Regions from separate parts of the Turicibacter sp. TJ11 genome, predicted to be linked through region 1. Evidence: riboswitches for the same ligand, from Rfam matches in the RefSeq annotation. Region 1 holds a riboswitch; each other region holds the start of a gene.

What was found. A riboswitch is a leader RNA that binds a small molecule or an ion and turns the genes downstream of it on or off. The one in region 1 is predicted to bind lysine.
Region 2: another riboswitch for lysine. It lies ahead of JRC48_RS07460 (Na+/H+ antiporter NhaC family protein); the one in region 1 lies ahead of lysA (diaminopimelate decarboxylase).
Region 3: another riboswitch for lysine. It lies ahead of JRC48_RS11260 (YfcC family protein); the one in region 1 lies ahead of lysA (diaminopimelate decarboxylase).
Region 4: another riboswitch for lysine. It lies ahead of JRC48_RS04565 (transporter substrate-binding domain-containing protein); the one in region 1 lies ahead of lysA (diaminopimelate decarboxylase).

What each region holds. Positions count from the first base shown of each region.
Region 1 is NZ_CP069349.1:2,533,711-2,538,617, reverse strand. It holds gene JRC48_RS12175 (aspartate kinase) at 1-945, opposite strand, end outside; gene lysA (diaminopimelate decarboxylase) at 963-2,255, opposite strand; lysine riboswitch at 2,379-2,556, opposite strand; gene JRC48_RS12165 (hypothetical protein) at 2,932-3,105, shown strand; gene JRC48_RS12160 (L-lactate dehydrogenase) at 3,196-4,140, opposite strand; gene JRC48_RS12155 (GNAT family N-acetyltransferase) at 4,420-4,907, shown strand, end outside.
Region 2 is NZ_CP069349.1:1,530,526-1,535,432, reverse strand. It holds gene pdaA (delta-lactam-biosynthetic de-N-acetylase) at 1-488, shown strand, start outside; gene JRC48_RS07460 (Na+/H+ antiporter NhaC family protein) at 1,048-2,634, opposite strand; lysine riboswitch at 2,780-2,952, opposite strand; gene rlmD (23S rRNA (uracil(1939)-C(5))-methyltransferase RlmD) at 3,141-4,529, shown strand; gene JRC48_RS07450 (MerR family transcriptional regulator) at 4,863-4,907, shown strand, end outside.
Region 3 is NZ_CP069349.1:2,346,494-2,351,400, forward strand. It holds gene nagE (N-acetylglucosamine-specific PTS transporter subunit IIBC) at 1-1,285, shown strand, start outside; lysine riboswitch at 1,501-1,674, shown strand; gene JRC48_RS11260 (YfcC family protein) at 1,911-3,338, shown strand; gene JRC48_RS11265 (M20 family metallopeptidase) at 3,351-4,481, shown strand; gene JRC48_RS11270 (AI-2E family transporter) at 4,625-4,907, shown strand, end outside.
Region 4 is NZ_CP069349.1:972,169-977,075, reverse strand. It holds gene JRC48_RS04570 (endonuclease MutS2) at 1-2,125, shown strand, start outside; lysine riboswitch at 2,306-2,472, shown strand; gene JRC48_RS04565 (transporter substrate-binding domain-containing protein) at 2,549-3,358, shown strand; gene JRC48_RS04560 (amino acid ABC transporter permease) at 3,369-4,121, shown strand; gene JRC48_RS04555 (amino acid ABC transporter ATP-binding protein) at 4,134-4,883, shown strand.

The DNA.
Region 1 (4,907 bases):
AATAAATAAATCATCTTTTGGGGCAGTGAATGATAAGCTAATAACTCCCGATAACGGGGCGGTTTGACTAATCATATCGACATTAACATTTTCTTGCGCTAACTTTTCAAAGATCATCGCGATATGTTCTATTTGATCAGGAATTCGGCTAATCGTCACCATTAAGCTATCGTCACTAATACTCAAACCAGTAATAATATTTTCTTCCATTTTTTCATCATACTCCTTAATATAAGTTCCTTCCACATCATTCATACTTGAGGCAACATAGATCGGAATGTTATATTTATAGGCAATTTCAATGGCTCGTGCTTCCATAACACCAGCCCCTAAGCTTGCCATTTCCATCATTTCTTCATAGCTCACCGTCTGTAACTTTTTGGCTTGTGGATATAACCTTGGATCAACGGAGTAAATCCCATCCACATCGGTATAAATATGACACGGACAATTAAGTTTAGCGGCTAATGCAACAGCTGTGGTGTCTGATCCACCGCGTCCAAGTGTCGTAATGTCTCCTTCATCATTAATACCTTGAAATCCAGCGACAACGACGATTTTTCCCTGTGATAAATAATTCTGAATTTTGTCACTATCAATATCTAAAATTTTATTTTTCGTATGGGGACCATATGTTTTAATTCCCGCTTGAAATCCTGTTAAAGCAATCGCATCATAGCCAAGCTCTTGAAACGCCATCGATAATAAGGCGATTGAAACTTGTTCTCCGGTTGATAAAATTAAATCAAGTTCTCGCCTACTTGGATTTTTTGAAATTTCTTTAGACATCTCTACTAAGTGATCCGTTGTTTTTCCCATCGCTGAAACAACAACGACCATTTCATATCCATTTTCTTTTTCTAAAATGACACGTTTTGCAATTTTTTTAATTTTTTCAAGCGTTCCTACTGACGTTCCCCCGTACTTATGAACTAGCATCCTCATCTGATTCTCACCCCTATTTAAACTTCTAGTGACAGCAACTCTTCTAAACTTTGTCGTTTACAAATCACCTGAGCTTCTCCATTTAAAACTGAAACGATTGCAGCCTTTGGAATTTTATTATAATTAGATGACATGGAATAACCGTATGCTCCAGTTGAGGCAATAATGAGAATGTCCCCAGTTTCAATTCCTTTAATGTCCACATCTGTAATTAAAATATCGCCACTTTCACAGCACTTTCCTGCAATCGTTACTTGCTTTGGTTCACCTGTACGCATTTTAGTGACAATCGAACATTCATAACCTGCTTGATATAAAGATGGGCGAATGTTATCGGTCATTCCCCCATCAACACCCACATACGTACGAACATCTTTTATATCTTTCATCGAACCAACCGTATAAAGGGTACTTCCAGCATTTGCAACAATTGAGCGTCCGGGTTCAATGACAAGAATCGGTACTTCAATTCCTAGTGCCTCACATGATGCTGCTGCCCGTTCAATGATTGCCTCACAAAATTGTTGAATGGTTTTGGGTTGATCTTTTTTCGTGTAATACACGCCCATTCCTCCACCTAAGTCAACTTCTTTAATTTGGATATCATAGCATTCTTGAATCTCTTTAACTAATCTCATCATAATATCGACTTCATCTAAAAAAGGTGTCACATCAAAAATTTGTGATCCGATGTGAGCATGTAAACCAATCAATTCTAAATGCTGATATTGATGAAAATTTGATAAACATTCAGACAAATCACCATTTGTTAAGGTAAAACCAAACTTGGAATCAATTTGCCCCGTTTTGATATAATCATGAGTATGAGCTTCAATTCCGGGTGTAATTCTTAAATAAATCGCTTGCTTCATCTGTTTTTCTTTACAAAATTGTTCTAGTAAATCGAGTTCATAATAGTTATCAACAACAAATCGTCCAACCCCTAAATCAAGTCCCATTTGTATTTCTTCAATCGTTTTATTGTTTCCATGAAACAACACTTTTTCCATAGGAAAATTAACTTTATGAGCCGTATATAACTCTCCACCAGATACAACATCTAAATAAAGTCCTTCATCTTTAATCAAACGACACATATGTAAAGGTAAAAAGGCTTTACCCGCGTATGCAACTCGATTATTGTTTTCTTTAGCTTTAAAATGCTTCATGTATTCTTGACAATTTTTTCGAGCTAATTGTTCATCAAAAACATAAAGTGGCGTTTGATAAGTTTGAGCTAATTCTAAACAGCTCATCCCTCCAATATAAAGTTGATCGTTTTGTACCATCATCGTTCCATGTAGTTTCATTTTATAGTCCTTTCTTTACGGTAGAAAGAAGCCCATTTATATAATAAAAACTCCCTTAACTAGTCATTAAGGGAGCCTCTAAAAGCTATAATAAATCTAACTAAATTTAAAATAGCTTTATTGATTAAATGTAGCTCAACACAAATAACTATTTGTGACAGTGATACATATATTTTATGCATCCCCAGGTCTATAACATTAAAGCATCTGTTATAGCCTTCGGCAATTCTTCCTTTCACCATAAATCATCGTGCTTACCTCCTTATGGTTACTCTTAAGTCTCGCGGCCTCTACCCTAATTCATTTATTATCTTATTATCTATTCTAGCTATTTACCATCATTTGTCAATTGAGTTTTTTGAATTTATTAGCTTAACGTTTATGTGATCTTATCCATATAAGTGGCGGTATTTTTTTATCCAAGAAAAGTTTTTAACTTCATTATTGTCATCTGGGTCTTTTTTTAGCTTGGTATAGAGAGAAAATATTTTATTTAAACTCAAATTAAGGTATGATAAAACTAATCTATATAGAAACAGATAAGTATTTGACATCTAATGTTTATTATCAAAACTAAGGATTACTTGACTTATCAAGACATTCTATGGTCCAGCTAAAAATTTTCTCTAAAGAAAATTTATCTGGACTTATATATTAAATGAAATGAGGTTATGTGATGTTTGAAGAACTTATAATGCAACCACTTTCTAATTTTTACGAAGAAGGTTCATATGATGAAATTCCGTACTGTGCCAACTGTAATCTAGAAGTTGGTCCAGGGGGACGTGTTGATTCACGATTTCCAACGAATGATGATTACAATCGCTGCTATCAGTGTGTTAATAAATAGTAAAAAGTAATTCATCGTGTATCTTACTGAGTCACTTAATAACATGAAAAAGGGATGTTCATTTACATTAAAAATGACATCCCTGATTTTTTAGCGAACAGTATCTAATGTTTCTTTTAAGATCGAAACTGATTTTGTTAACTGTTCTTGTTCTTCTTTTGAAATATTTAAATTGAATACTTCACGAATTCCGTTACGGTTAATAATAGCTGGCATTCCGGTAAAGATATCATGAAGTCCGTATTGCCCATCTAAATAAACAGAAACTGGTAAGACTGAGTTTTCATCATTTAAAATAGCTCTAACGATACGCGTTGTACACATCCCAATACCATAGTAAGTGGCACGTTTACGTTCAATAATATGATAAGCAGCATCACGAACATTAACGTAGATTTCTTCTAAGTCTTCCATTTTATATTCTGGATGATCTTTGATAATATCAAAGATTGGTTTAACACCAACTGTTGTGTGTGACCATAATGGAGTTTCTGTATCTCCATGTTCTCCAACAATATAACCATGGACATTACGAGGGTCAACATCTAAATATTTACCAATTTGGTGACGTAAACGGGCTGTATCAAGTGTTGTCCCTGTCCCAATGACACGATTTTTTGGTAATCCTGATTCTTGCCAAGCAATATAAGTTAAAACGTCAACTGGGTTACTTGCGATTAATAAAATCCCATTGAACCCTGATTTCATGACATTTCCAACGACATCACGCATAATTTTAGCGTTTCGTTCAACTAATGCTAAACGTGTTTCTCCAGGTTGTTGATTAACTCCGGCTGTAATAACAACGATATCAGCTGATTTACAGTCTTCGTAATTCCCAGCCCAAATTTCGATATTTTCAGGTCCAAAAGGAATCCCATGGCTTAAGTCCATAGCCTCTCCTTCTGCTTTTTCATGATTAACATCAATTAAGACTAGCTCTTCAGCTCCACCTTGATTCACCATTGAATAGGCGAAACTCATTCCTACAAATCCTGTACCAATTAACACCACACGGCGTGTTTCAGTTTGCATAATAATACCTCCTTTCAAAATACTTCATTATTATATGTATCTTCCATATTTCTAAAGATAATTTTTATCGATAATTTTTGGTTATTGTTATATAAATTGGTTTTTATAGAGTTAGATTAAACGAGCTTATCTCTTAAAAATAATGCTCATTGTTTTTTTTAATTATTTACATCTATGATAGTAATCCTGATTAAGAAAATGAGTCTGATCGGATATACAAAAATTTTGTGTTCAACTACATTAGTTACTAAGTTTATTCATATGAAAAGGAGAGATAATATGTTACAGTTTAGAGCTGCTAAGTTTGATGACCTTTCGCGTATAATGGAGATTATCAAACAGGCACAATGTTATTTTAAAAAACAAGGAATTGATCAATGGCAAAATGGCTATCCTAATTCAACCGTGATTAAACAAGATATTGAAAAAAAAGAAAGTTATGTTTTAACTAAAAATAAAAAAATTATTGCAGTCGCTGTTATTTCATTTGAAGAAGAGCCGACTTATCATCAAATTTTTAATGGTAAATGGAAAAGTCAACAAAAGTATGCCGTCATGCATCGAGTCGCTGTTGATTCTTCTTTTAAAGGGATGAGCATTGCTTCTGAGTTTATTTTTCATACTGAACGCATGTGTAAAGAAAATGCAATTTCAAGTATTAGAATTGATACTCATGAAGATAATCAATCCATGCAAAAGTTATTAGCTAAAAATCAATTCAGCTATTGTGGCATTATTTATTTATCAGATGGTAGTAAACGTCTCGC
Region 2 (4,907 bases), 1.0 Mb from region 1:
GTCATTTTATGGAAGAACATCCAGAGCTAGTGAAGCGAATGGTAGATGAAGGACATATTATAGGAAATCATACGTGGCATCATCCGGATTTAGCAAAGGTAACGAAAGAAAAATTTAATGAAGAACTAACGTTAATTGAAGATAAATATAAAGAGTTAACAGGAAAAGATATGGTTCGTTATTTAAGACCACCTGAAGGCCATTTTAATCAACAAATGTTAGATTGGGCAAAAGAACGTGGATACTATACCATCTTATGGTCACTTGCTTATATGGATTGGAATGTGGATCAACAAAAAGGGGCAGACTATGCCTATCAACAAATTTTAGATCGCATGCATCCAGGTGCCATTATTTTAATGCATAGTATTTCAAGTGATAATGCAGAGTGCTTAGATAAATTAATTCCTGAGCTTCGTCGCCAAGGATACGAATTTAAATCATTACAATATTTAATGACTCGTGAAAATCCAGTCGTGATCGAATAGATGATAAATTTTTATTTGAATTTGTTGGTTTTTGCCATATAAATATCTTCAGAACACATAAAAAACACGTTTCAAACATTTTTTGTACATAATTTTGTGCCATAATAACTATGGATGAAAATGATAATAAATTTTCTCCCCCTTTGATTTTCTTATTCATTATGTTTTCTCACTCCCTAAACGGATCGTGTTCCCCCACGACCGTTTAACGTGTCCTTGAGAGTTCCCCCTCTCAAGGATTTTTTTTATTCTCACATGAAATATTTAACAGTTGATAAAAAAAGTTGAAATTGTTGTTTAAGATTTAAATAGCGTGCCTATAATGATGTTGTATAGAGATAACCTCCCAAGTTAATAGTCTTTCATGGTGGGACTATGCTTTAGACTTTTACTAAAGTTCTCTATTTATCAATAAGTCTAGTGATAGAGTGGTTCGTTTTAGGGTGAAAATTAATCATTCTATCAGAGACTTTCTTCTCCAATTCTTTCAACCTCTCTTTAATATATAAAAAGGAGCTAACACGCAGTTTCCCCCCTGCTGTTAGTTCCTTTTATTCATTTATCTGATTTTTTCCACCTTTGATTTTTGTGCTTTTGCATAAAAAATTGTTGTAATGATACTGATGAACATTACTAGATAAGCTATCCATAAGCTTTCGGTTAAACCAAATGAAATATATCCAAGTGATGCAATAACAGCCGATAAAAGGGCATAAGGTAATTGTGAGTTAAAGTGTGCAGCTAGATCACACCCTGATCCGGTTGCAGATAGTAAAGTGGTGTCTGAAATAGGAGAGGCATGATCTCCGAAGATGGCACCTGATAAAACGGCAGCCATGACAGGAATCATTAAATTCATCTCAATGGCAGCGGCGACTGATCCAGCAATCGGAAGTAAAATTCCAAATGATCCCCAGGATGTCCCTGTGGCAAATGCCATCAAACTTGCCATGATAAACATGACAACTGGAATAAAGTTAGGATTAATATGAGCTGATGTGATGATCGATGCTAAATAACCACCCGCATCAAGAGCCCCAACTAAATCACAGATAGCCCACGCTAATAATAAAATAACGATAGCACCAGTCATTGATTTAATACCTAAGAAGAAAGAATGAAGATATTGTTTTTTTGTTACTTCACCCTTTGAAACATGTCGATAGGTAAGTCCCATAGAAACAATAAGTCCCGCTGCTCCACCCACGCGAAGTGAGGTTGATAACTTGATATTATCGAGAATGGCAAAGAATAAATTAAATTCTGATTCACCACGTACAGCACCCACATAGCCTGTATAAGCCATGGTTAAGACTGTGACGATAATTAAAGTCAAAATAGGAAGGATTAATTCCCACATCGTTCCTTTTGATGACTCAACCTCACATCCGTGAGTACTGATCACTTCAGCACGACTTAAAGACGAATCGTTACCATTTAAAGCATCTTGTTCATACTTTTTCATAACCCCAAGATTTAAGTTATACTTAATGACAACAAAGACCATGAGGACACAAGTGATCACATAAAAATGGTAAGGAATTGTTTGTAAAAAGGCAAAGAACGTATTATAGGTTGCGCCTGTACTTGTAAAAATAACAGCCATCGAACCCATAATTCCGGTTGCCCAACTTGAAATAGGAGAGATGACACAAATAGGTGCTGAAGTTGAATCGACAATGTAGGCTAAACGAGCACGTGAGATCTTTTGTTGTTTAGCTAACGGCTTAGAAACATTGCCAACGACAAGCGCATTAAAGTAATCATCAACAAAAATTAAAATTCCAAGAAGAGCTGAGGTGTACTGAACCCCTTCACGTGAATTCACATGTTTCACAATCGCCTTAGAAAAGGCAGATGCACCACCTGATAACACAATATAAGCGGTAATAACACCTAAAGCTAATAAGAAAAAGAGAATGGATAAATTCCAATCATTTAAAAAACCGAGTAATCCATTTTCTTCGAAAATAAGATTTAAAAAAGTGCCAACTAATGTTTGTATTGTTTGAACGATGCTGAAGTTGGCTAAAATAAAAGCAGCAGAGATGGCACCCATACTAAGTGATAATACAACGCGACGCGTCAAAACAACGAGTGCAATCGTTAAGAGTGCTGGAATTAAGGAATAAATTGTTCCAACCATAATCATTCTCTCCTCAGTTGTTAGTGCAATTGAATAGGGCATTGTTCTTTTGATAAAGAAAAAAGAGCCACGTTGAGTTAAACTCATACATGGCTCTAACAGGTCTAATTTTTAGACAATAGGTGCAAGTATATCATTTAACTCTCCGATCATTAGTCCTCCACTACAATTGTAGTGACAGTTTTACATTTCTTCAATGTAACCCCAGTACTCGTTTGGTTGACACAAACAAGACTTCGGCGTGGACACCTTTTGGAATTTGTCATCGACGTCACTCTCAAAACTCCTACTCATTGGACACGCACCTCTAACTCATCAAAGAGAACAAGAGACATATTCAATTAACCATTATTCTAGCATCTTTTAGTAAATAGTCAAGCCGTATTTATAAAAATCGTTTAAATTGTAAATAAAATCTGTCGTGAAATGTAGGGATTTCGATGTAAAATAACAGGGAATGTGGTAAGATAAATGATAGCTCAAAAAAGCATTGGAGGTTTTAATACATGAATATGTCGCCTTTAAAGGTTGGTCAAGAATTTTTAGTGACGATTAAACGTATCGGTATCAATGGAGAAGGTATCGGTTATTATAAAAAACAAGCAGTCTTTATTCCAGGGACTTTAGTTGGTGAAGAAGTGGTTGCGACTTGTACACGTGTGGCAGGTGGTTACGCAGAAGCGGAACTCGTACGTGTGAAACGTAAATCTAAACATCGTGTGCAACCTGCTTGTGAAGTGTATGGTCAATGTGGTGGATGTCAATTACAACACATGTCTTATCAGGAGCAACTTCGTATTAAACGTGACGCTGTTTCACAAGCGATTGAACGCTATACGAATTTAGATCCAGATGAGTGTGATATTCGTCCAACGATCGGCATGAAAGATCCATATAATTACCGCAATCGCGCTCAAATGCCAGTCGGTTATGATCAAGATGGAATCATGGTTGGATTTTATAGCATGAATTCACGAGAGTTAGTGAATGTGACAGATTGTGACGTTCAATATGAAGAAATTAATACGGTTATTAATCATGCGGTTGATTTATTAGATGATTATAAAGTGTTTGCTTATGCACCAAAAACACGCAAAGGAACAGCACGTTACATTGTGGTTCGTCGTGGATTTAAAACAGGTGAAGTACAAGTGACGTTTGTTTTTGCTAATAATGATTTCAAGAAAATGGATGCGTTAGCGAAAGATTTAATGAAGTATTGTAAAGACGTGAAGTCTGTTTATTTAAACATTAATAATGAAGATACACATGAAATCTTCGGAAAAGAAATGAAACATATTGCGGGAGAAAAATTCATTTCAGATGAGTTAGGACGCTTTAAGTTTAATTTATCACCACGTGCGTTTTATCAGTTAAATCCAGAACAAACGATTAAATTATATAACCAAGTGAAGTATGCAGCGGCTTTAACAGGAAATGAAAAAGTAGTGGATGCTTACTGTGGTGTTGGAACGATCGGTCAATGGGTGGCAGATAAAGCGAGTGAAGTGCGCGGAGTAGATATTACTCGTCAAGCGATTGCAGATGCAAAAGAAAATGCGAAGTTAAACGGATTAACGAATACGTATTATGCAGTAGGAAAAGCGGAACAAATTGTACCAAAGTGGGTGAATGAAGGATTTAAACCAGATGTCGTGATTGTAGACCCACCTCGTACAGGAATGGGTGATGAATTAATTAACATGTTAAAACGTGTTCAACCAAAAACTATTGTTTATGTGTCATGTAACCCATCAACACTTGCGAAAAACTTAAAAGAATTGACGAAAAAATATCGTGTCGATTATATTCAACCGGTGGATATGTTCCCACAAACGTCACACGTTGAAGCAGTCGTACGCTTAGTTCGTCAAGATCGTAAAAAACAACGCTAATCATATTAGACAGTATCTTTGGATACTGTCTTTTTTTATTTAAGGGCTTGAATATCTGCTGAAGTAACTTTTTAGAAAAAACTAACTTTTTCTCTTGCTATGGAGTTCACTTCATCCGATATAATAGCGGTGTAATGAAAGCTAAAGGGGAAAGCGAAGAGTTAATGTTACGATAATGAGTGAAACAGAAAGGTTTTATGTGGGAAGTCAGTTTGAAAAGACAGCATTGAACCTATATATGATAGGTTAGAAATTGACAAATTAATTCGTTGTATTGGAATTAAGAGGATAAGAAACATTAGGTTTTAAATTGAGCGTAGAAGAGGTTAGGGTATGACAATTAAAGAAGTAAGTAAAAAGTATGATATTTCAGTTGAC
Region 3 (4,907 bases), 190 kb from region 1:
ACCATTTTTAGCAGCAGCCGGATCAGCTTTATTTAATAACTTACCACTGTTATTTGCGGTTGGTGTTGCTGTTGGGTTATCAGATGATCAAAATGGAGCAGCGGGATTAGCTGGAGTTATTTCATACTTAACGCTAACAAATGTTTGTGCAGAGTATTGGGGACAACATTATGCAGTAGATATCGTTGGAACACTAGATATTTCATTTTTAGGTGGAATCATCGCTGGTGTTATTGCAGGTTTAGCCTATAACAAGTTTAGAAACACCAAATTACCAGAATTTTTAGCCTTCTTTGGGGGACGCCGCTTTGTCCCAATTATGACAGGACTTATTTCATTTGTTGTTTCTATTCCACTAGCTATCGTTTGGCCAGTCATTCAAGGCTTTTTAGCTAACGTATCCATTCAAATTGCAGGATTAGGAGCATTTGGAGTTGCAGGGTACATGTTCTTTAACCGTTTATTAATTCCGTTAGGATTACATCATGTGTTAAATTCATTTTTCTGGTTCCAATTAGGAGAGTTCAATGGAGCAACCGGAGATTTAAATCGATTCTTTGCAGGCGATCCAACAGCGGGACATTTTATGGCTGGATTTTTCCCAGTTATGATGTTTGGTCTTCCAGCTCTAGCGTTAGCTATTTATTTTGCTGCTAAAAAGGAAAAACGAAAAGCAATTGGAGGAATGTTACTTTCATTAGGATTCACCGCTTTTTTAACAGGGGTAACTGAACCTCTTGAATTTTTGTTTATTTTCTTATCACCTATCTTATTAGTATTACACGCCTTACTATCAGCTATTTCAGGATTTATTGTTGATTTATTAGGCATTTTACATGGTTTTACGTTCTCAGCTGGATTTCTTGATTATATTTTAAACTTTAACTTTGCCACTAAACCATTACTTCTCTTAGTGGTTGGAGTAGTTGTAGCCATCATTTACTTTACTGTCTTTTATTTTGCAATTATTAAGTTTAACTTGCCTACTCCTGGTCGTGAGGACGACGAGGATGAATTTACAGAAAATACAGTTATTAGCGGAGATTATAAAGATCTAGCAAGACAATACGTTAAATACTTAGGTGGAATTGATAATCTTTTATCGGTAGATAATTGTGCCACGCGTTTACGTTTAGAAGTTAGTGATTCATCACTAATTGACGAAAAAGGTTTAAAATCAGTGGGTGCTCGTGGAATTGTTCATTTAAATAAAACGAATGTTCAAGTAATTGTCGGTACAAATGTAGAGTTTGTCTCAGATGCAATCAAAGCTTTACTTAAGTAAAAAAGGAGTCTCCTTGAGACTCCTTTTTATTTGAAGTTATATTAATATAGAAAGAAATTTTTCTTATAATTGATATATAGGGATGTAAAAATGGGTCGAAAATAAGAGTTTTTTTATCTACAACACTAAAAAGTATCGGATAATTAATAGTATTTTATAAAATAATGTTGTTTTTATGTATAAAATAAGATAAGATAAAATTATAAATTAAATAGGTTTTAGATAGAGGTGCGGTAATTAAGAGTACTATTGAGGAGTGAAGACGTTGATTCAATAGGAAAGGAATTCTCGCCGAAGTCTATAGCTGATACTTTAAGGCTATAGAGCTGGTGTTAAGTATAATATGCTTAACATTGTCACAATAACTATTGTGGAGAGCTATCATTCCAGATTTAAATCATCCTAACTTAATTCGGTTATATGATAAAAGTCTTGAGTGATACTCAGGACTTTTTGATTGCGATGTTAAAGTCCCTTTAATTACTGTGGAGAATTATCATTTAAGAACTGGAAGTTAAGGGTGGTACTTTTCTTTTCTGAAGGTCTTGAGTGAATGGCTCAAGACTTTTTACTTACCTCCTTAAACTAAAAGCTATTTAAACATGAAATAAAAGGAGAGAGAAATATGTTAAGCTTAAAAAGAGCAAAAACACACGAAAAAGAGGGAACCAAAGAGTTTAAAGTTCCACATACATTAGTTATTATTTCTTTTATTTTAGCGATTGTTGCTGTTGCAACTTGGGTTTTACCAGCAGGAGCTTATGATCGTATCGTTAATGATGCAGGGAGAACAGTCGTTGTTGACGGATCATTTAGTTATGTTGAACAGACACCACAAGGAATTTTTAGTTTACTACAAGCTCCATTAGAAGGAATGATGGGTGCTTCTGAAATTATCGCATTTTTATTTGTAGTTAGTGGATCAATTGCGATTATTACAAAAACTCGTGCCATTGATGCCGGAATGACAAATGCGGTCAAATCATTCAAAGGAAAAGAAATGTTAATGATTCCGGTGATCACAGGATTGTTCTCAATCGGTGGAGCTGTCTTTGGAATGACGGAAGAAGCCATTCCATTTATTACAATGCTCATTCCTTTATGCTTAGCTTTAGGGTATGATAGTATTATGGCGATGGCCATCTCTTATATGGGATGTATTGTTGGTTTTGCTACCGCAATGATTAATCCATTTTCAGTTGGTGTCGCACAAAATATTGCTAACGTACAAGCTGGATCAGGTGTTGGATATCGTACATTAGTTTGGGCTGTAACAACGATTGCTGCTACATTATTTTTAATGTGGTATGGTCGTCGAATTAAACGTAATCCAGAGTTAAGTCCAGTTTATGAAATTGATCAAGCTCGACGTGAACAATTAAAAGAATCAGAGAATGAGCATCTTGAATTTACGACTAGACATAAATTGATTTTATCGTTAATTTTACTTTGTTTAGCGGGAATTGTCGTTGGAGTTTTAAAGTTTGATTTTGGAATTTCTGAAATTGCAGCATTATTTTTAGCAACTGGGATTGTGTCTGGGCTTATTGGACGCTTAAGTTTAGATGATATGGCTAATTCATTTGTTAGCGGAGCAAAAGATATGATTGGAGCAGCTGTTGTTGTTGGGTTTGCTCGCGGGATTGTGATCTTAGCTGAAAATGGTCAAATTATCGATACGATTCTTTATCAATTATCTAATTTCATCGGTCAATTACCTTCATTAGTTGCTGGATATGTCATGTTCTTTGTTCAAATGTTCATCAATTTCTTTATCTCATCAGGTTCTGGACAAGCAGCCTTAACAATGCCGATTATGGCACCACTTGGAGAGTTAGTAGGTATTACACCACAAACATCTATTTTAATTTTCCAATTTGGTGATGGATTCTCAAATGCTATTTTCCCAACAAGTGCAGTATTAATGGCTTGTTTAGGGGTATCAGGTATTCCTTGGTCAAAATGGGTTAAATGGATTTTACCGTTACAATTAATTTTTGGAGTATTAGCTATAATCTTTATTACAGTTGCCATCTTAATGGGATGGTCATAAGGAGATGTTAGAATGAAAGAGCAGTTATTAACAATTGGGGAATCTTTAAAAGAACGTTTAGTACAAATGAATCGCTTTATTCATGATCATCCGGAACTTGGAAATCAAGAGTATCAAGCAGTTGAAACATTAACAACATTTTTAAAAGAACATAACTTTGAAATTAAATGTCCTGTAGCAGGATTAGAGACGGCATTTGAAGCTGTTTATGATAGTGGAAAACCAGGATTATCAGTCGCTTATCTTTGTGAATATGATGCGTTACCTGAACTAGGACATGGATGCGGTCATAATATGATCGGTGTGATTAGTGTTGGGGCAGGGGTAGCTCTTAGCAAAGTAATCGATGAAGTGGGTGGAAAAGTTTATGTCTTTGGTACACCAGCAGAAGAAACAAATGGTGCTAAAGTAACGATGACAGAAGCAGGGGTCTTTAATGGATTAGATGCGGTCATGATGGTTCATCCTTCTGGCTATACAACAGAAAGTGGAACTTCACTTGCAATGGAAGCTTTACAATTTGATTATACAGGGCGTCCTTCACATGCCGCAGCATCTCCTGAAGATGGAATTAATGCTTTAAATGCAGTCATTCAATTATTTAATGGTGTTGATGCGTTACGTCAACACGTAACATCAGATGTAAGAATGCATGGAATCATTACAAATGGTGGGGTCGCTGCTAACATTGTACCTGAACATGCAACAGCACAATTTTATATTCGCGCAGCTACTAAAGAATACTTAGCAGTTGTTAAGGAAAAAGTGTTAGGGATTGCTCAAGGAGCAGCTTTAATGACAGGAGCAACGTTAGAAGTAAGTAACTATGAGTTATCTTACGATGATTTAAAAACAAATGAGATTCTTTCACAAACGTTTAACGAAAATATTCGTTCACTAGGAATTAAAGAAATTCATCCACATAAATCAAGTACTGGATCAGTGGATATCGGAAATATTAGTAATATTTGTCCAACCATCCATCCTTATATCGGTATTGCTGATTGTGAAATTACAGGACATTCACAACAAATGGTTGATGCAACAGTAACGGACTTAGCACATGAACGTCTAGTCATTGCAGCAGTTGCTTTAGCTTACACAGGATATGATGTATTATCTGGAGCAGTTAAGCTAAAATAATAAAAAACCACCTTTTTAAGGTGGTTTTTACATATATATAAAAATAGTAGAAATATGAGGACAAAGGTGTAAATTTATTCTACTTATGATATATAATGATGAATAGATAGTTATTAGAAAGACAAAAAGTCATAGGAGGACACATGAAAATCAACTGGGATAAGAAATATAATACAATCGCTGTATATGCGTTCATTGTCGTTAGTTTAAGTATTATTTTTTATAACGTTATTTCGAAATTGGAGGCTTTTACAGGAAAACTAAATGAAATTGTGGGGATCTTTCAACCGTTTATGATTGGCTTTGTTATCGCCTATCTTCTAAACTTTATTTTAAAGTTTTACGAAGAGAAAATTTTTAAAGTAAAAGGATTAAATAAAGCAAAGAAATCTTCTATTAGAGGAATTGGTATTTTTCTTTCATATA
Region 4 (4,907 bases), 1.1 Mb from region 1:
TAAACGAGCAAAAATTTCTGCGATGTTAAACGCACAAGAATTATTATCGATTAGTCGCTTATTATATGCGGTTTCACAATTAAAAGCATTCGCAGAGCGTTTAAATGAAATTAAAGTAGAAACACCTATTTTTTCATCACAAGTGAGTAGTTTAGTTTCTTTAAATAATTTACAAACAGCTATTAATGATTGTATTGATGAAACAGGGTATGTGTTAGATAGTGCATCACCTGAGTTACGTAGTATCCGTCGTGCGATTCAAAGTACGGAAGCAAGAATTAAAGAGCGTTTAAATCAAGTTGTATCCGAACGTCGTAATAAGTTAACAGATGGTATTGTGACGATGCGTAATGATCGTTACGTGGTTCCAGTTCGTGCGGAGGCAAAAAACACATTTGGTGGAACGGTTCACGATCAATCTTCTTCAGGAAATACGTATTTTATTGAACCTAAAGAAGTGGTTGATTTAAATAATAAGTTACAAGAATATCATGTAGAAGAACGTCGTGAAATTGAACGTATTTTACGCGCTTTAACAGAAGAAGTGAAAAAGTTCGTTGATGCATTAGCCGTTAACGTGGATGTCCTTGGTGAAATTGATTTTATGTTTGCTAAAGGTAAATATGCTCGTATGATTCAAGCGACACGTCCAACGATGAACACAAAAGGAATTATTCGATTAGTCGCAGCTCGTCATCCATTAATTGATCCGAAAACTGTTGTTCCAAATGATATTGAACTGGGTGATGAGTATACGACGATTGTGATTACCGGACCAAATACAGGTGGAAAAACAGTCACACTAAAAACAGTGGGATTATTAACATTAATGGCTCAATCAGGACTTTTAATTCCAGCTCATGAAACATCACAGTTAGCGATTTTTGATCATGTTTTTGCTGATATTGGAGATGAACAAAGTATTGAACAAAGTTTATCAACCTTTTCATCGCACATGACTAATATCGTTCGTATCATGGAACGTTTAACGGTTAATAGTTTAATCTTATTTGACGAATTAGGAGCGGGAACAGATCCAAAAGAGGGAGCATCACTAGCTATTTCTATTTTAGATTATGTCAAAGTTCGTGGAGCAAGAACGATTGCCACGTCACATTATCCAGAATTAAAAGCGTATGCTTATGAAAATGATGATGTCATTAATGCATCAGTTGAATTTAATATTGAGACATTATCTCCAACATATCGTTTATTAGTTGGAGTTCCAGGACGTTCAAATGCCTTTGAAATTTCAAAACGCCTTGGATTAAAAGAAGTTATCTTATCATCAGCTCGTGCTTATGTTGAAACGGAACGTACAGAGATGACCGATTTAATTACAAAATTAGAAGATCGTGGACTTGAGCTTGATCGCGAAATTCAACTGTTACAAAAGCAAAATCAAGAAGTAGAAGAGATGCGTCTTGATTATGAACGTAAGATTGCGAAGTTTGAAGCCGAGCGTGAACGTGTCCTTGAAGACATTAAAAAAGAAGCGTTTGAAAATATTCGTCAAGCGAAAGAAGAGGCAGAACAAATCGTAGCAGATTTACGCCAAGCGAAAAAAGTCGCCGATTTAACAATTAAAGATCATGAGTTAACAGAAAAATTAACCTCACTTAAACGATCAGAAGCGAAGCAAGCAGAACAATTTAAACGTAAAGCTAAAAATAAAGGACCATTAAAAGCTGGAGATGAGGTCATGGTGCTTTCATTAAGTCGTCAAGGAGAACTCATTGAAAAAACGAAAAATGGTGAGTGGATGGTACAACTTGGAATGATGAAAGTTAACATTAAAGAAGAGGACTTAGAATACATTCGTCCAGCGGTTAAAAAACAAGAAACGAAAAAAGGTAAAGTGATTCATAAACGTAATACAAACGTAGGGATTCAATTAGATTTACGTGGAGAACGTTATGAAGATGCGATGTTACGTTTAGATAAATACTTCGACGATATTTTATTAGCGGGATATCAATCCGTTACCATTATTCACGGACATGGTACAGGTGCACTTCGTCAAGGGGTTCATAAATATTTAAAAAATAACAAACATGTCGCTTCATTTAGATTTGGTGGAGCTGGTGAAGGTGGAACGGGTGCAACCGTTGTTGAATTGAAATAGAATAAAAGACATAGGATTAGCCTATGTCTTTTTGTTTAAGAGGATAGAGTTTATAAATTACAGTTATATTTTATTAAAAATGATTCTAAAATAAATGATCTTGAAATATAAAATGAATAAAATTAATTAACAATACTTGCACTATATGTAAAATTATGGTATATTAACTTCAACAAGAAAAAATCGTATAGAGGTAGCGGTGCGTCAGAGTACTATTTGGAGTCGGCAGACGAAGAAGAATAGGAAAGGTAATCATCGCCGAAAGTTAGCATTGGCGGATGTCTAGCTTGGGGTTGCAGGGAATACCTGTAACACTCCTTCAGTAATGAAGAGGAGCTATTAATACAACGAACTTTAAAAGTAGTCGTGTTTAATAGCACGGCTTTTTTTGTTAAAGAAAATCAAAAGGGGAGCGTCAAGCATATGAAAAAATTTATTGGAGTTTTAGCAGTTGGTTCGTTATTAGTTGGATGTGGAGCTAATCAAACAAATGAACAAGATCAGTTTATTGTCGGAATGGAGTGTAACTATGCACCGTTTAACTGGCAAACAACTCAGCAAACAGACACAAGTGTTTCGATTGGTGGAGCGGGACTATGTGATGGTTATGACGTCAGAGTCGCTTCAAAAATTGCGGATTCATTAGGAAAAGAACTAGTGGTGAAAAAATTAGATTGGGACGGGTTACAACCTGCACTTGAGTCAGGGGAAATCAATGCGATCATTGCAGGAATGACGGCAGATGAAGAACGTGAACAAGGGATTGATTTTACGACACCATATTTTGAGTCAGAAATGGTCATGATTGTAAGAGGAGATGGAAATTATAAAAATGCAACATCAATTGCTGACTTTAATGGAGCAAATGTCATCGGGCAAATGAATACGAGCTATGATGAAATTATTGATCAAATTCCTGGAGTTAATCATTTAACGCCACGTTCAAGTTATCCAGAATTAGTTCAAACGTTATTAAGTGGTGAAAGTGATGGAATCACGGCAGAATTACCAGTTGCTGAAGGGGTTGTTCAAGCAAATCCTGATTTAACGATTGTTCAGTTCAATGAGGGACAAGGATTTGATGTGGATACATCAGTTTCAATTGGGTTAAAAGAAGGTAGTCGAGGAACGGACTTCTTTAATGACGTTCAGTCTGCTTTAGATTCAATTTCAGAGGCAACACGTGATGAGTGGATGATGGCGGCACGTGAGTCAGCGCCAACAGGGGAGTAGGTCGAAATTTATGATGTTTCAAGTTGACTTTTTAGAAAAAGCTTATCGTTTATTTACAAATAATTATCAATTGTTTTGGTACGGAATTAAAATGACGTTATTTTTAGCGTTATTAGGGACGCTTTTAGGGCTCATGATCGGTTTAATCTTAGGAGGCGTTCGTGCAATTGAGATTGAACCACGTGACTCAAGAAGTGCTAAGGTAACTAAAAAAACCTTACATGCATTAATAGGAATTTATGTTTGGTTCTTTAGAGGAACACCAATGATGGTTCAAGCTATGTTTTTGTATTATGCACTACGTCCGGTTTTAGGATGGGATGCGATGACAGCTGGGATTGTCATTATTTCAGTTAATACAGGTGCTTACATGTCAGAGATTATTCGTTCTGGAATTCAGTCGGTTGAACGTGGACAAGTCGAAGCGGCACGTAGTATCGGAATGAATAGTGTGCAGACGATGATCTACATCGTTTTACCTCAAGCCATTAAGAATTCATTCCCATCGATCGGTAATGAGTTTATTGTTAATATTAAAGATAGCTCAATGCTAAACGTGATCGGAGTAATTGAATTATTCTTCCAATCACGTTCAGTAGCTGGAAGTGCCATGTTATACTCGGAAACTTTTTTCATTACATGTCTCATTTATTTAGTTCTTACAACGATTACCTCTCAAATTTTAAGATTAGTGGAAAAGAAAATGAATATGCCAAAAACATCTTTTCCAGCATCCCAAACCATGCCGAACTCGCTAAGCTAAGGAGGGATTAAAGTGGAAGCAAGTCAAATCATTAACATTCATGGATTAAAAAAATATTTTGGGAATTTAGAAGTTTTAAAAAATATTGAATTTCAGGTCAATAAGGGAGAAGTTATTACCATCATCGGTTCAAGTGGAAGTGGAAAATCAACCTTATTACGTTGTATTAATTTATTAGAAAACCCAGATAGTGGACAAATCTTTTATCAAGGAAAAGATATCCTAACAGGAAGTATTAATATTAATCATCATCGTACAAAAGTAGGAATGGTTTTTCAAAATTTTAATTTATTTCATCATAAAACAGTTTTAGAAAATTGCATGATGGGGCAAATTAAAATTTTAAAGCGTAGCAAAGAAGAAGCAAAAGAAAAGGCAATGTTTTACTTAAAAAAAGTAGGAATGGAACGATTTGCAGATTGCAGTAGCACTCAATTATCGGGTGGCCAAAAACAACGTGTAGGCATTGCAAGAGCGTTATGTATGGATCCTGAAGTTTTACTTTTTGATGAGCCAACAAGTGCACTCGATCCAGAAATGGTCGGTGGCATTTTAGATGTCATGAAGCAGTTAGCAGATGAAGGATTAACGATGATTATCGTGACCCATGAAATGGGATTTGCTAAAGAAGTCAGTGATCGAGTGGTGTTTATGGATCAAGGGGTGATTGCAGAAGAAGGAACACCTGAAGAAATTTTTATTCATCCAAAGCAAGAGCGAACAAAAGCCTTTTTACATCGTTATTTATCAAATAGCTTGTAACCGTTAGTTTTCTAACGGTTTTAA